3 regions of the Streptomyces sp. NBC_01089 genome follow, and region 3 is predicted to be linked to each of the others. Evidence: riboswitches for the same ligand, from Rfam matches in the RefSeq annotation. Region 3 holds a riboswitch; each other region holds the start of a gene.
The links. Region 3 has a riboswitch for cobalamin ahead of OG510_RS27335 (prenyltransferase/squalene oxidase repeat-containing protein). Riboswitches for the same ligand answer to the same signal wherever they lie in the genome.
Positions count from the first base shown of each region.

Region 1: another riboswitch for cobalamin. It lies ahead of OG510_RS05025 (CbtB-domain containing protein); the one in region 3 lies ahead of OG510_RS27335 (prenyltransferase/squalene oxidase repeat-containing protein).
Region 2: another riboswitch for cobalamin. It lies ahead of OG510_RS06460 (ABC transporter substrate-binding protein); the one in region 3 lies ahead of OG510_RS27335 (prenyltransferase/squalene oxidase repeat-containing protein).

Region 1 is NZ_CP108660.1:1,134,548-1,139,001, forward strand. It holds gene OG510_RS05010 (DUF2127 domain-containing protein) at 1-538, shown strand, start outside; gene OG510_RS05015 (histidine phosphatase family protein) at 528-1,145, opposite strand; gene OG510_RS05020 (histidine phosphatase family protein) at 1,404-1,973, opposite strand; adenosylcobalamin (AdoCbl) riboswitch at 2,120-2,264, shown strand; gene OG510_RS05025 (CbtB-domain containing protein) at 2,267-2,491, shown strand; gene OG510_RS05030 (CbtA family protein) at 2,534-3,301, shown strand; gene OG510_RS05035 (alkaline phosphatase family protein) at 3,545-4,454, shown strand, end outside.
Region 2 is NZ_CP108660.1:1,451,133-1,455,586, reverse strand. It holds gene OG510_RS06470 (ABC transporter ATP-binding protein) at 1-1,054, shown strand, start outside; gene OG510_RS06465 (siderophore-interacting protein) at 1,141-2,004, opposite strand; cobalamin riboswitch at 2,196-2,324, shown strand; gene OG510_RS06460 (ABC transporter substrate-binding protein) at 2,377-3,978, shown strand; gene OG510_RS06455 (ABC transporter permease) at 3,980-4,454, shown strand, end outside.
Region 3 is NZ_CP108660.1:6,080,451-6,084,904, forward strand. It holds gene OG510_RS27325 (energy-coupling factor transporter transmembrane component T) at 1-182, opposite strand, end outside; gene OG510_RS27330 (SCO2322 family protein) at 179-958, opposite strand; gene OG510_RS27335 (prenyltransferase/squalene oxidase repeat-containing protein) at 970-2,175, opposite strand; cobalamin riboswitch at 2,288-2,462, opposite strand; gene OG510_RS27340 (flotillin family protein) at 2,607-3,791, opposite strand; gene OG510_RS27345 (hypothetical protein) at 3,803-4,063, opposite strand; gene OG510_RS27350 (MBL fold metallo-hydrolase) at 4,259-4,454, opposite strand, start outside.

The DNA of each region.
Region 1 (4,454 bases), 4.9 Mb from region 3:
CGCCGTGGAGCGCGCGGTGCGCGGCGTGTTCATCGTGCTGGTGGCGGTGGCCGTGTGGAAGTTCAGCAACAGCCAGGACGCGGTGCGCCGGCTCTTCGACGAGAACCTGAACGTGCTGCGGCCGGTGTTCCGCCACTTCAACTACGACCTGGACAACTCACCGGTCGTCGGCACCATCCAGAAGACCTTCGGCTACAAGCACTCCACGCTGGTGCTGGTGGCCGTCCTGCTGGTCGTCTACGCGCTGATCGAGATCATCGAGGGCGTCGGCCTGTGGCGTGCGAAGCGCTGGGCCGAGTATCTGACCGTCGTCGCCACAGCGGTCTTCCTGCCGCTCGAGGTCTACGAACTGACCGAGAAGGTCAGCTGGCTGAAGATCGCCACCCTGACGGTCAACATCCTGGCAGTGCTCTACATCCTGCTCGGCAAGCGCCTGTTCGGGCTGCGGGGCGGCCACGCGGCCTTCGAGGCCGAGCGGCAGAGCGCCTCGCTCCTCGAGGTCGAGACGACGGCCGGGACGGTGCCCGTCACCCGCTGACGGGCACCTGGTTCCACACAGCGAGGGCGGGGCGCCCGTGTTCGGTGCCGATCCGGCTCACGGACGCGGTGTCCAGCCGGAAGAGCGCTCCTGCCGACGCGGGCAGACCGAGGCGGCGCGCGGTCAGCACCCGCAGGAAGTGGGCGTGGCCGACCAGCACGACGTCGCCGCCCTCTCCGTCGAGGTCGGCGTCGCGCAGCGCCACGTCGACGCGCTTCAGGACCCGGTCGGCGCGCTCGCCGACCTCCTGCGGGGTCTCGCCCGGGTGCTCGGGCGGGCCCTCGGCCACTCCGTCGGTCCACAGGTCCCAGTCGGGCCGGTCCCGGTGGATCTCCGCGCTGGTGATGCCCTCGTACGCCCCGTAGTCCCACTCGTGCAGATCGGCTTCGGCGTGGGCGGGGACGAGCCCGGCCAGCTCGGCGGTCCGCCTGGCCCGGGTCAGCGTGCTGGTGAGGGTGAGCGCGATACGCCGCTCGGCCAGCAGCGGTGCGACCTTGCGGGCCTGCTCCTCGCCGGTCGCCGTCAGCGGCAGATCCGTCCAGCTGGTGTGTTTCCCGGTGCGGCTCCAGCTGGTCTCACCGTGCCGTACGAGAATCAGCTCTCCCATGACCGCCCTGCCTTTTCGCCTCTGTCACCGGGGCGCCGGTACGAAAGGGTGCCGCCGGTGACGTCTGTATTGATGTTGTACGAGCGTCGACGTCGTACAAGCGTTGATGTTGTACAAGGGCTTCAGCCTGTCACGACCAGCGGAGATTCCCGCAGCGGCGGCCCCCGGATGTGATTCTCCGCGCACCGCGCCGCCCCCTCCGCCCTGTCCGGGGCTCCTGTCCAGCAGAGCGCACCGCCCGTGGGCGCGCATCCCGGGTCACGGCTCCAGCGGCCGTCCGATGCGCAGGTTCCACCGTCCGGCCCTGCCGCTCAGCTCGGTCAGCGTGAGCGGCGCCGCGTCCAGCCGCCAGAACGCATCGGCGGGCAGGGCCAGCGCATACAGGACGGCTGCCCGCACCACCGCGGGGTCGGTGACCGCCAGCACCCGGCCGCCCCCGTCCGTCAGCCCTTCGAGCCAGCCGCCGGTCCGCTCGCGGAGTGCGTGCAGGGACTCACCGCCGTGCGGCGCGGCGGCGGGGTCCGCCAGCCAGGCGGCCACCGCGTCCGGCTCCTCCTCGGTCACATCGGCCAGGGTGCTGCCCCGCCAGCGCCCCAAGTCCCAGGCCCGGACGGCGGGTTCGGGCTCGGCCCGCAGCCCCAGCGCGGCGGCGGTCTGCCGGCAGCGGGTGTCGGGCGCGGTCAGCAGCCGGTCGGCACCCGGCACGGCGTCCGCGGCCCGCGCCGCCCTATGGGTCCCCGCCTCGTCCAGCGGCCCGTCATCGTCGAAGCGGGCCTCACGCAGCGCACCGCTGTGAGCAGGTGAGATCAACATCACTCGTACGGTCATCGCTGTCCCCGTCCCGCTGTCCGTCCGCCCGGTCTTCCGCCGTACGGGCAAGGAGATCACGCGGGCCGGGGCCGATACGCGCGGGGTGGAGCAGGCCGTCCGGCCGTACGGCGCCGTAGCGGAGCCTGCCCGTCAGGCGGTACGGTCCACGTGCACATGACGAAGGTGTGATGGAAGTCCGGTGAGATTCCGGCACGGTCGCGCCACTGTGAACCCGCCCTGCGGGAAGTCAGACCCGGCACCTTCGTCTCAGGCACCACGATCGGGACGCGTGTTCCCCAGGAGGTACTGCCATGGCAAGCACCCTTGCCCCCACCCCGGAGGCCCCCGCCACTCCGGCGATCGCCCCCATCTCCCTCAAGGCCATTGCCCCCTGGGCGGTCTTCTTCGGGATCCTGATGCTCATTCTGCTGTACTTCGTCGGCGCCGAGCAGGGCGCCACCTCGGTCGTCTCGGGCACCGATGTGCACGAGTGGGTCCACGACGGGCGTCATCTGCTCGGCTTCCCCTGCCACTGATTCCCCTGTCACCGACCTTCTGACATCCAGGGGACCTCTCTCATGAACTCCATATCCATACGCGCCCTGCTCGTCCGCGGCATGCTGTCCGGCCTGGCCGCCGGCGTGCTGGCTCTGGTCGTCGCCTATCTGCTCGGTGAGCCGCGGGTGGACGCGGCCATCGCGTTCGAGGGCGCGCACAGCCATGAGCACGAAGTGGAGGTGGTCAGCCGCTCGCTCCAGTCGACGGCCGGTCTGGCCACAGGTGTGCTCGTCTTCGGCGTCGCGGTCGGCGGAATCGCCGCTCTCGCGTTCTGCTTCGCGCTCGGCCGTATCGGCGGTTTCGGCCCGCGGGCCACGGCCGTGCTGGTCTCGGCCGGTGCCCTGATCGCGGTGTACGTCGTCCCGTTCCTCAAGTACCCGGCCAACCCGCCGTCCGTCGGCGACCCCGACACCATCGGCAAACGCACCACCCTGTACTTCCTGATGATGGTTCTCAGTGTGCTGCTCGCCGTCGGCGCGGTGATCATCGGCAGAAGGCTCGCGCCCCGGCTGGGCAACTGGAACGCGACCATCTCGGCGGGGGCCGCCTTCCTCGTGGTGGTGGGACTCGCCTATGCGTTCCTGCCCGCCGTCAACGAGGTGCCCAAGGACTTCCCGGCCACCCTGCTCTGGCAGTTCAGGCTCTCCGCGCTCGCGATCCAGCTCACTCTGTGGACCGCGTTCGGGCTGCTCTTCGGTCACCTCGCCGAGCGTCATCTCGTACCGCGGGCGGCACCGGCCCGCGACGCGAACGGCGCGACGTCGCCCACGACGGCCTCCGTCAGCTGAACGTCAACTCACCCTCCGCACAACGGACTCGACGCATCCCACGGATCCCGCCCGGACCACATCCGGGCGGGATCCGCCCGTGTGCGCGCCCCCACCCGAACACCGGGCCACGGCTTGGCCAACCCCTTGCCGCACATTGGCCACTTGTTCATCGTTTCGCTCCTCCCCTCCTCACCGGCCGCCCGCGAAGGTTCGGAAGGGCCCCGGAAAAAGGGCCCGTCCGAGCTTGAGAAGGGGATGTTCATGGCCGAGTTGACGCGACGCAGACTCCTTGGCTCAGCGGCAGGCGCCGTCGGCGGTGCCGCGGCACTCTCGCTGCTGCCGCCGAGTGTGCAGAAGGCGGTCGCGGCCGGGCCGCCGCGCCACGGCTCGCTGCGCGACATCGAACACGTCGTGATGCTGATGCAGGAGAACCGCTCGTTCGACCACTACTTCGGCACCCTGTCCGGCGTACGCGGCTTCAGCGACCCGCACGCGCAGAAGCTGCCCGACGGCAAGCCCGTCTTCTACCAGCCCGACACGGTGAACCCGAAGGGCTATCTGCTCCCGTTCCACCTGGACACGCACACATCGAGCGCCCAGGCCATCCCGTCCACCAGCCACGCCTGGTCCGTGCAGCACGAGGCGTGGAACGGCGGCCGGATGGACCAGTGGCTGCCCGCGCACCGCAAGGCCGACGGGCTCAACGGCCCCTATGTCATGGGGTATTACACCCGGGAGGACATCCCCTTCCAGTTCGCGCTGGCGGAGACCTTCACCATCTGCGACAACTACTTCTGCTCCGTGTTCGGCCCCACCTGGCCGAACCGGCTGTACTGGATGACGGGCACCCTCGACCCGAACGGCACCCAGGGCGGCCCGATCCTGAACAACACGGCCCCCACGCCGTACCGCTGGACGACCTACGCCGAGCGGCTGCAGGCGGCGGGCGTCAGCTGGAAGGTCTACCAGCAGGACGACGACTACGGCTGCAACATGCTGGAGAACTTCCAGTCGTTCAAGGACGCCAAGCCCGGTGACGAGCTGTACGAGCGCGGCGTACGCCCGCAGCCGGAGGGCACCTTCGAGGACGACGCCCGCAACGACCGGCTGCCGGCCGTCTCATGGATCATGCCGACGAGCTACCAGTCCGAGCACCCGGACTATCTCCCGG
Region 2 (4,454 bases), 4.6 Mb from region 3:
CGCGCTGCGCTCCACCCGGATCGGCACCCGCTTCTTCGGCCGGCTCAACGTCGCCGAGTGGACCGGACTGAGCGCCCTGCTCGTCGTCGGCTATGTCCTGGTCCGTACGGATCACGTCGGCATCGGTACGGCCAGCGCCGCCGCTCTCTACTTCCACCGGCTCTTCGACCCCGTCAACGGGCTGCTGTCGTCCTTCGACGAGGTGCAGTCCGCCGGAGCCGCCGCCACCCGCGTCCTGGGGCTCGCCCAGCTGACGGAGCCCCTCACCGGCGAGGCGGACACCACGCGGACCACGGGCGCCACCGTCGAACTGCGCGGGGTGGGCCACTCCTATGTCTCCGGCCACCGGGTGCTCCACGGGGCCGATGTCCGGCTCGCCGCAGGGGAGCGCGTCGCGGTGGTCGGCACGACCGGCGCCGGAAAGAGCACCCTGGCCAGGCTGGCGGCCGGGGTCCACCGGCCCACCGAGGGCCGCGTACTGCTGGGCGGGGTGCCGCTGGACGCGATGTCCGCCCCACTGCTGCGGCGCACGGTGGCCCTGGTGAACCAGGAGACGCATGTCTTCGCCGGCTCACTCGCCGACGACCTCCGGCTCGCCCGGCCCGATGCCGACGAGTCCGAACTGCTCACCGCCCTGGAGACGGTGGACGCGCGGGACTGGGCGCAGGCACTGCCGCAGGGTCTCGCCACCCGGATCGGCCAGGGCGGCCTGCGCCTCACCCCCGTACAGGCGCAGCAGCTCGCCCTGGCCCGGCTGGTGCTCGCGGACCCGCCGATCGCTGTCCTGGACGAAGCCACCGCCGAGGCGGGCAGCGCGGGTTCGCGGGTCCTGGAGGCGGCGGCCGAGCGGGCACTCGAGGGGCGCACCGCACTGGTGGTGGCCCACCGGCTCACTCAGGCGGTACGCGCCGACCGCGTACTGGTGCTGGCGGACGGCCGCATCGTGGAACACGGCACCCACGGCGAACTCGTCGCGGCCGGCGGGGGATACGCGGCGCTGTGGGCGGCCTGGTCGGGGGCGCGCGGACAGGGCGCGGTCCCTGATCCGGCCTGATCCGGAGAACTGCGGAGGGACGGCCGGCGGCCTTCGAAGAGGAGCGGGAGGGCTCTTCGAAGGCCGCCGGGCGCGCGTCGACGCGCTCAGTCGTCCACGGGGTCCGACGGGGAGGGGGGTGCGGTGCTGTCGTCCTGGTCCTCGGTCAGCCCGCGCCGCCAGTACCCCTGGAAGCACACCGAACCGCGGTCGACACCCCGCTCCCGCACCAGGTGGCGCCGCAACTCCTTGATGGCGGACGCTTCTCCGGCCAGCCAGAAGTAGGGCGCCGCGTCGGGCAGAACGGCGCCCCGGACGGCGTCCAGCAGGGGGGAGGGGCCATGGCCGCGGTGCACCCAGGTGACCTGCGCGGTTGCGGGGAGCGGCTGCTCCTCGGCCGGGCCGGCCACCTCGGCGAAGATCTGGACCGGCAGCCCCGGCGGGAGCCCTTCGGCGATCGAGGCCATGGCGGGAAGGGCTGTTTCGTCGCCTGCCAGCACGATGGACCGCGTACCGGGCGGTGGCTGGAAGTTGACGCCGCCCGCGTCCTCGCGGGCCGGGCCGACGAGGAGGACGCGGTCCCCGGGACGGGCCGCGGCGGCCCAGCGGCCGGCGGGGCCGCCGTCGCCGTGCAGTGCGAAGTCGATGTCGACCTCGTCGGGATCGGTGCGCTGCGCGCGGAAGGTGTAGGTGCGCAGGACGGGCCGGGTCTCCGGTGGCATCGTCCGCCAGGCCGCGTACCACCCGCTCTCGGCCGCGCCTTCGGGCAGGAGGGGCTCGGTCAGGCCGGGGGCCGGGAACAGGATCTTGCCGCGCTGGTCGCGGTTGCCGGTCCGGAAACCGGAGAGCGTGGGGCCCGTGAAGGTGATCCTGGCCATCTGCGGGGTGAGCCGGACGGCTCGTTCCACCTGGACGGGAAAGACGCGGAACGCCGCTTGGACGGGGCGTGCGGTGGTGGATCCGGCAGCCATGTATCACTCCAGCCGATGAGGGGGCGGGGCTGGTGCGCGCCCTGGTGGGCGTACACCACCCCGGAATCACTTTGTTAAGGGTAGGCTAACCTAATTTCGAATGGGTTCCAGGGGGTTCCAGGGTGTCCGCGTGAGCCGGGTTACGGCCCCCGCCGGCCCGTGCGACACAATGAGCGCACGAGGCGACGGGGATCAGGAAGCCGGTGCGAGTCCGGCGCGGTCCCGCCACTGTGACCGGGAAGCGACCCTCCTGTACGTCACTGTCCGCAGGCGCGGACGGGAAGGCGGAGGGGAGCGATGATCCGGGAGCCAGGAGACTGACCCGTCGCCGGTCCGACAGCAGGGGCGAGGAAACCCCGGAGAGGATCGACTGTGACGACCCATGCCCGGACGGAGCCGCGATACCGGCCCGAACCCGGCAACCGGCCCGCGCCGGCCGGCCCGCCGAGCCCCGGCAGACGTAGTGTGCTGGCCGCCGGAGGCGCCCTGGCCCTTGCCGCGTCCTCCGGGCTGCTCGCCGGCTGTGGTGCGGACGCGAAGGACGGCGGGGGGAGCGACCGGTTCCGCGCCGCGTTCACGGCCGGCGGCTCGCAGGAGACCCTCGACCCGCACGTCGCCCCGAACTTCGTCGACCAGGCCCGCGCCAAGGCCCTGTACGACACCCTCGGCACCTACGCGGACGACATGTCCGTCCGTGAGCGGCTCGCGGAGTCCTGGGAGAGCGACGCGTCCGGCACCCGGTGGCGGATACGTCTGCGCAAGGCGGAGTTCCACGACGGGAAACCGGTCACGGCGAAGGACGTCCTCTACAGCTACCGCCGCGCCGCCGACCCCGCCACCGGCTCCCCCTCGCAGGTGCTGCTGTCGGCCATCGACTTCCACACCACCAGGGCCGACGGCGAACGGTCCGTCGTCTTCGCCCTGAAGGCGCCGAACTTCGAGTTCCCCACCGTCTTCGCAGGCCCCGGCACCGAGATCATCCCCGACGGTACGAAGGACTTCCGCAAGCCCGTCGGCTCCGGCCCCTTCACCTATGTCTCCTTCACACCCGGCGGCACCGCACGCTACCGGCGCTGGACCGGCCACTGGGACGGCGCCCCGCACATCGCCGAGCTGGAGATCGTCCCCGCGAACGAGGAGTCGGCCCGGCTCAACGCGCTGCTGTCCGGGCAGGTCCACTACGCATCCGACATGGCCGGAGCCTCCGTGGACCGGCTGAAGAAGGAGGGCTCGACGCGGGTGCTGACCGCCGAACGGGCCACCGCCCAGCAACTGCTGCTGCGAATAGGCCGGAAGCCCTTCGACGACCCCCGGCTGGTACGGGCCGTACAGCTCGGGATCGACCGGGCCGCGCTGGTCCGGGTCGCGCTGGCCGGGCACGGTGAGGTGGGGAACGACCTGTTCGGGCTGGGCCTGCGCGGCTACCCGCAAGGTCTCCAGCCCCGCGAACGGGACGTCGGCGAGGCGCGGAGGCTGGTGAAGGAGGCCGGCGCGGAGGGGCTGCACATCACCGTGGAGACCAGCTCCGTCGACGCCACCTGGGAGACGGCAGCGGACCTGATGGCACGCCAGCTGCGTGAGGTGGGGCTGAGGCTGACCGCCAACACCCGTGCCTCCAGTACATATTTCAGCGAGATCAGGACGCAGGGCGTCGCCGCCTTCAACACCACGTCCACGCTGCCGGTGTCCGACTTCCTCCAGCAGCGGGTACGCGGCGGGGCGGCCCGCAACCAGACGCAGTACGCGTCGAAGAAGTTCGACACGCTGCTCGAACACGCCCGCACCACCCGCGACGAGCGGAACCGGCTGGCGTTGCTCGCGCGCGCCCAGAAGATCGCCCGGGACGAGTCCGGGCTGCTGGTATGGGCGTTCTCGGACGCCAACGACGCGATCGGCCCCTCGGTCCGGGGGCTGCGTGCCGCACCTCCCAACTCGCACGACTGGGCCCGGTTCGACCGGGTCCGCCTCGGCTGACGTGCGCGCCTATGTCCTGCGGCGCTCACTGCTGGCGGTCGTGCAGTGCCTGATGGTGCTGGTCGCCGTGTTCGCGGTCGGTTCGCTGCTGCCCGGTGACACGGCCGACGTGCTCCGCGGTGAACTCGGCACGCCCGAGCAGGTGGCGTCGCTGCGGAGCCGGCTGGGACTCGACCAGCCGGCCTGGTCCCGCTTCGGCCACTGGCTCGGCCACCTGCTCACCGGCGACCTCGGGAACTCCCTGACGACCGGGCTGCCGGTCGGCGACGACATCGGCCGCCGTATCGGCGTGACGCTGCTCCTCGGCGTCCCCGCGCTGGTCCTGGTCACCGTCCTCGCGCCGCTCCTCGGCACGGTGTCGGGGCTGCGGGAGGGCAGCCGCGTCGACCGGACGCTGAACACGGCGGCCGTTCTGCTGCACGCCGTACCGGAGTTCGTGCTCGGGCTGCTGCTGGTGGCTTCGGTGTCACTGACGG
Region 3 (4,454 bases):
CAGGGCGCGTCCGTGCGCCGGGCCGCCACCACATAGCCCGCCACCCCCACCAGCAGGCCGAGCAGCAGCGGGTTGGTCGTACGGGAAGCCGCGGTGGCCAGACCGAGGGCCCACAGCCACCAGGCCCCCGCGTGCAGGGCGTTGCTGCGGCCCACGGCGGGGGCGCGGAGTGACACGGTCATCCGCTGTTGCGCCTGCGGCGCGCCTGCCACACACCGGCCGCGCCGAGCACGACCACCGCGGCGATCCCGCCGACGAGCCCGGCGGACGGGCCACCGCTGTCACCGCTGTCGCCGCTGGTGCTCTGCGCGGCGCTGCCGGCCGGCTTGTCGTTCTTCCCGCCCGGCTGTTTCTGTGCCACCTGCTCGCCGCAGCCGGTCCTGGGGTAGCCGGCGATCGAGCAGAGCAGCGCGTCGCTGTTGTAACGCAGCGGCTTGGCGACGGCGGCGAGCGCCTCGGCGCTGGTCGCGTCCCCGCCGACCCGCGCGCACACGGTGCGCTCGGCCGGCGGCCTCTCGCCGCCCGGCGCGTCGGCCGCCGTGCCGAAGTCGATGACCAGCGCGACCCGCTTGGAGCCGCCCTCGGCCGGGGTCTTCCCGCAGATACCGTCGAAGGTGAGGGGTCCGCCCCGCGCCGGGACGCGCGGCTTGCTCGCGTCCTGGGAGTCCGCGCTGACCGCGAACCGGAAACCCTGGACGTCCCCGTCGGCGGGCCTGGCCGTCGACGGCCCCTCGGTCGCGTACTGCCAGCCGCTGCCCGAGCGGTCCCAGAACGACCAGTACCGGTACCCGGCGGCCTGCGCGGGAGCCGCCCCGAACGCCGTGAGCGCGGTGAGCGCCGCGCCCACCGCGACCGCCAGGGCGGTCAGCCGGACGGAACCTGTCCGCACGCGGTGGTGCTTACGGAGTGTCGGGCGGCGCGTCGGACGACGTATCGGGCGGCGTACCGCATGGGGCATCGGGCGGCGCATCAGACCTGTCGCTTCCTGCCGCGCATGCTGAGCAGGAAGCCGATGCCGATTCCGGCGACCAGGCCGACGCCGACGATCCACCAGACGCTGACGCCCGAGCGGTCGCTGTCCTTCTTCGCGTCGGCGGCCCGCTCCGACGAAGCGGGGGCCGGACCGGTCGCGTTGAGCTGCTTGACCAGGTCGGCGCCGCCGAAGTCGTGCGGGTCGATCCCGTTCGCGCGGGCCGCGAAGATCAGCTGGGCGTACGCGGCGGGACCGCTCTGCCGCGCCCATCCGGCAGCGTGCTGTTCCAGCCAGGCGAGCGGCTGCCTGGCCTGGGCGATCAGCCCGTCGGCGCCGAGCGCGGTCACCGCGTCGGCGGTGTTGCCGTAGTCGGGCTGGTCCTCGGCGCCCGGCATCGCCGACTTCAGATACGCCTTCCCCGCGGTCGCACCGGCGAGATAGGTGGCGCCGTTGTGCGCGGTCTGGGCGGGCGTCGAGGCGTTCAGACAGCCCGTGCCGCTGACGTCCTTGCCGCCGGGGCGCGGTGCCAGACCGGCGCCCAGGGTGCCCAGCACGGCCGCGCCCGTCGCGTCGGCGTTCGCGTACAGCTTCCCCGTCTTCTTGTCCGGCTGGTACGCGAAGCCGCCGCCGCCCTCCTTGGCGTCGCACGGGATCGCGAGCGAGACCAGCACCTTCTTGGCCTTGGCCGTGGGCTCACCGGCCGCGGCGAGCGCGCCGATCACCACCGATGTGGAGTTCGCGTCGCTGACGCCGCCCGGGTTGTAGCTCCAGCCGCCGTCCTTGCCCGCCACGGACTTCAGCCAGGCGGCGCCCTTCTTCACGGCGGCGTCGTGCCCGCCGAGCGCGTCCAGGGCCTGGACGGCTGCCGCGGTGGCGTTGGTGTCCAGGAGCTCCTTCGGGCCGCACGGCTTCGTCACGTCGGCGCGGAAGGAGGTGAAGGCGCCGTCGGCGCACTGCTGGCCGGTCAGCCAGTCGACGGCCTTCGTGGCGGGGCGCACCCCGGTGGCGTCCTGCGCGATCAGCGCGAGGGACTGGCGCCAGACGCCGTCGTACTTGGGGTCGGTCTTGCCGTACAGACCGGAGGGGAGCACCGGGGACGCCGGGGCCGACGGCGACGGGGAGCCGGCGAAGGCCGTCGGTGCAGCGGCCGCGCAGAGTACGGCGGATGCGGCCAGCGCGGTGGCGCTGCGGCGAAGGGTCATGGCGGGCGGGGCCTCTCCTGCGGGGAAGCCGGGACTCGGGCCCACTCAGGCACCGGGGCTCCGGCTCCGTATACCTCGACGGTGCCGGCCACCGGAGGCTCCGGTGGCGCGAGCCGGTCACTTCCGTACAGGGCGGTCCGGCTCACCGCCGCAAATCGACGGTTTACGGATGGGGCATCCCCTGGTCGAGCGAAGCCGAGAGCTTGGGGAAGGGGTCAGCGCCGGATTTGCACCGGCTTCCCCCTGTGCGGGTGTGATGACGACCTTCCTACTGTACCGGCGTGCCGGTCACGGCCCCGGGGGCGGGGCACGGGTGCCTCTGCCTGAACGGCAACGGACGGCGGCGCACCGCTGGATCCGGTGCGCCGCCGTCCGTTGCCGCCCCGTAACGGCCCGGGGGCCGAAACGGCTTTCATCGGTCCTGCACAGCCCTACTTGATGTCGACCGGCCCGTTGTCGCCGTTGTCGTTGCCGGACTTCCCGCCGAGGTAGCGCTGGATCTCCGCGCCCCGGCCGCCCTGGTGGGCGTCGTCGTCCTGCGCGCCGAGGTTCTTCCGTACCGAGTCGAGGATCGTCAGACCCTGGCCCACCAGACCGGCCGCGATCTCGCCCAGGCCGTCCGCGCCGTTGAGCACGTTGACATTGGCACCCGCGAGACCGGAAGCGGCCTCCTTGACGATCTGCGGGAGCTGGTCGATCAGCATCCGGTCGAGCGCCACCCGGTCGTACGAGGCGGCTGCCGCGGCCTGGATCTTCATCCGCTCGGCCTCGGCCACGGCCAGCACCCTGATGCGCTCGGCGTCCGCCTCGGCGGGCTTCACGATCTCGGCGACCAGCTGCTGCTGGCGCAACTGGGCGGCGCGCTCGGCCAGTTCGGTCTGGGCCGCGAGCACCTCCTGCTGCGCGTGCGCCTGGGCGAGCGGACCGGCCTGGGCGGCCTCCGCCTGCGCCCGGTCCACCTCCGCCGAGTACTGCGCCTGTACGACGGCGGTCTGCCGCTGGTACTCGGCCTGGTTACGGTTGGCCTCCTGCTGCGCCTCCACCGACTGCTGCGTGGCCTGCGCCTGCGCGATCTGCGCCTGTCGCTGGATGGCCGCCGTGTGCGGGGCGGACATCGCGGCGATGTAGCCCGTCTCGCCGTCGTCGATCGACTGGATCTGGAGCGAGTCCACGATCAGACCGATCTTGGCCATCTCCGTCTTGGAGGTCTCCAGCACCTCGGTGGCGAGCTTCTGCCGCTCGGTGACGATCTCCTCGACGGTCATCGACCCGATGATCGACCGCAGATGGCCGGAGAAGATCCGGCCGGTCAGCACCGACATCTGGTCCTGGTCGGAGAGGAAGCGCTGGCCGGCGTTGACGATGCTCTCGGTGTCGTTGCCGACCTTGAAGGCGATGACGGCCCGCACGGTCAGCACGATGCCCTGCCGGGTCACACAGGTCTCGGCGACCTCCGCCTCGCACATCGCCAGCGTCAGGAAGCGGGTCTTGCGGAAGACCGGCAGCACGAACTTGCCGTGCCCGGTCACGACCCTGAAGGGCGCACCGCCCAGACCACGCCTGCCTCCTGAGATGAGCATGGCCTCGTCCGGCGCCGGAACGCGATAACCCAACATCCTTGGTCTCCTTAGTCGCTGTCGCCGGGGTCGAGGGTCAGCGCATCCAGCGGATCCACGGGATCGGCCCACTCGATGACGTCGACCTGGCGAGTACCGCGGGATTCGATCACGAGCACTGTCGCCCCGTACGACAAAGGCTCCTGGGACCAGGCGAGAAAGGCTTCCCAGCCACCTCTGACCTGGACCAGGACCTCACCGGGGCCGGCAGATCCGCGCGTGGCCAGGATCAGCTTCCCCGTGCAGCCGATCACAGCCTCGTCCGGCGCCATCGGCGGCCGCCCCCCTCGTGATGTGCGGTACTGAATGCATGACCCTAACGCTACTCCGACCAGCGGACTATCCTCCGCTGGTCCTGAGTTCGGCGCCGGCGGGGGAGCGGTACGGGGGCGGCCGGACGGACGTATCCCGGGGGACCACCGGCCGTCTCCCGCCGGTACGGGACAGGACCGGGGTGACTTTCCCGGCTATACCGCTATATAGGTGACGGGGTCGTTGTCGGTGAGGGCTTCCGCGTGCCCCAGTTTGACCAGCCTGCGCACATGGGCCTCGGCCTCGGAGACCGCGATGTTGCGCGAGCCGTGCGGGATCTGCTCCCAGGGGCGGTTCCACTCCATCCGCTCGGCGATCTGCCAGGCGGTGAGCGGCTGGGCGAGCAGGGCC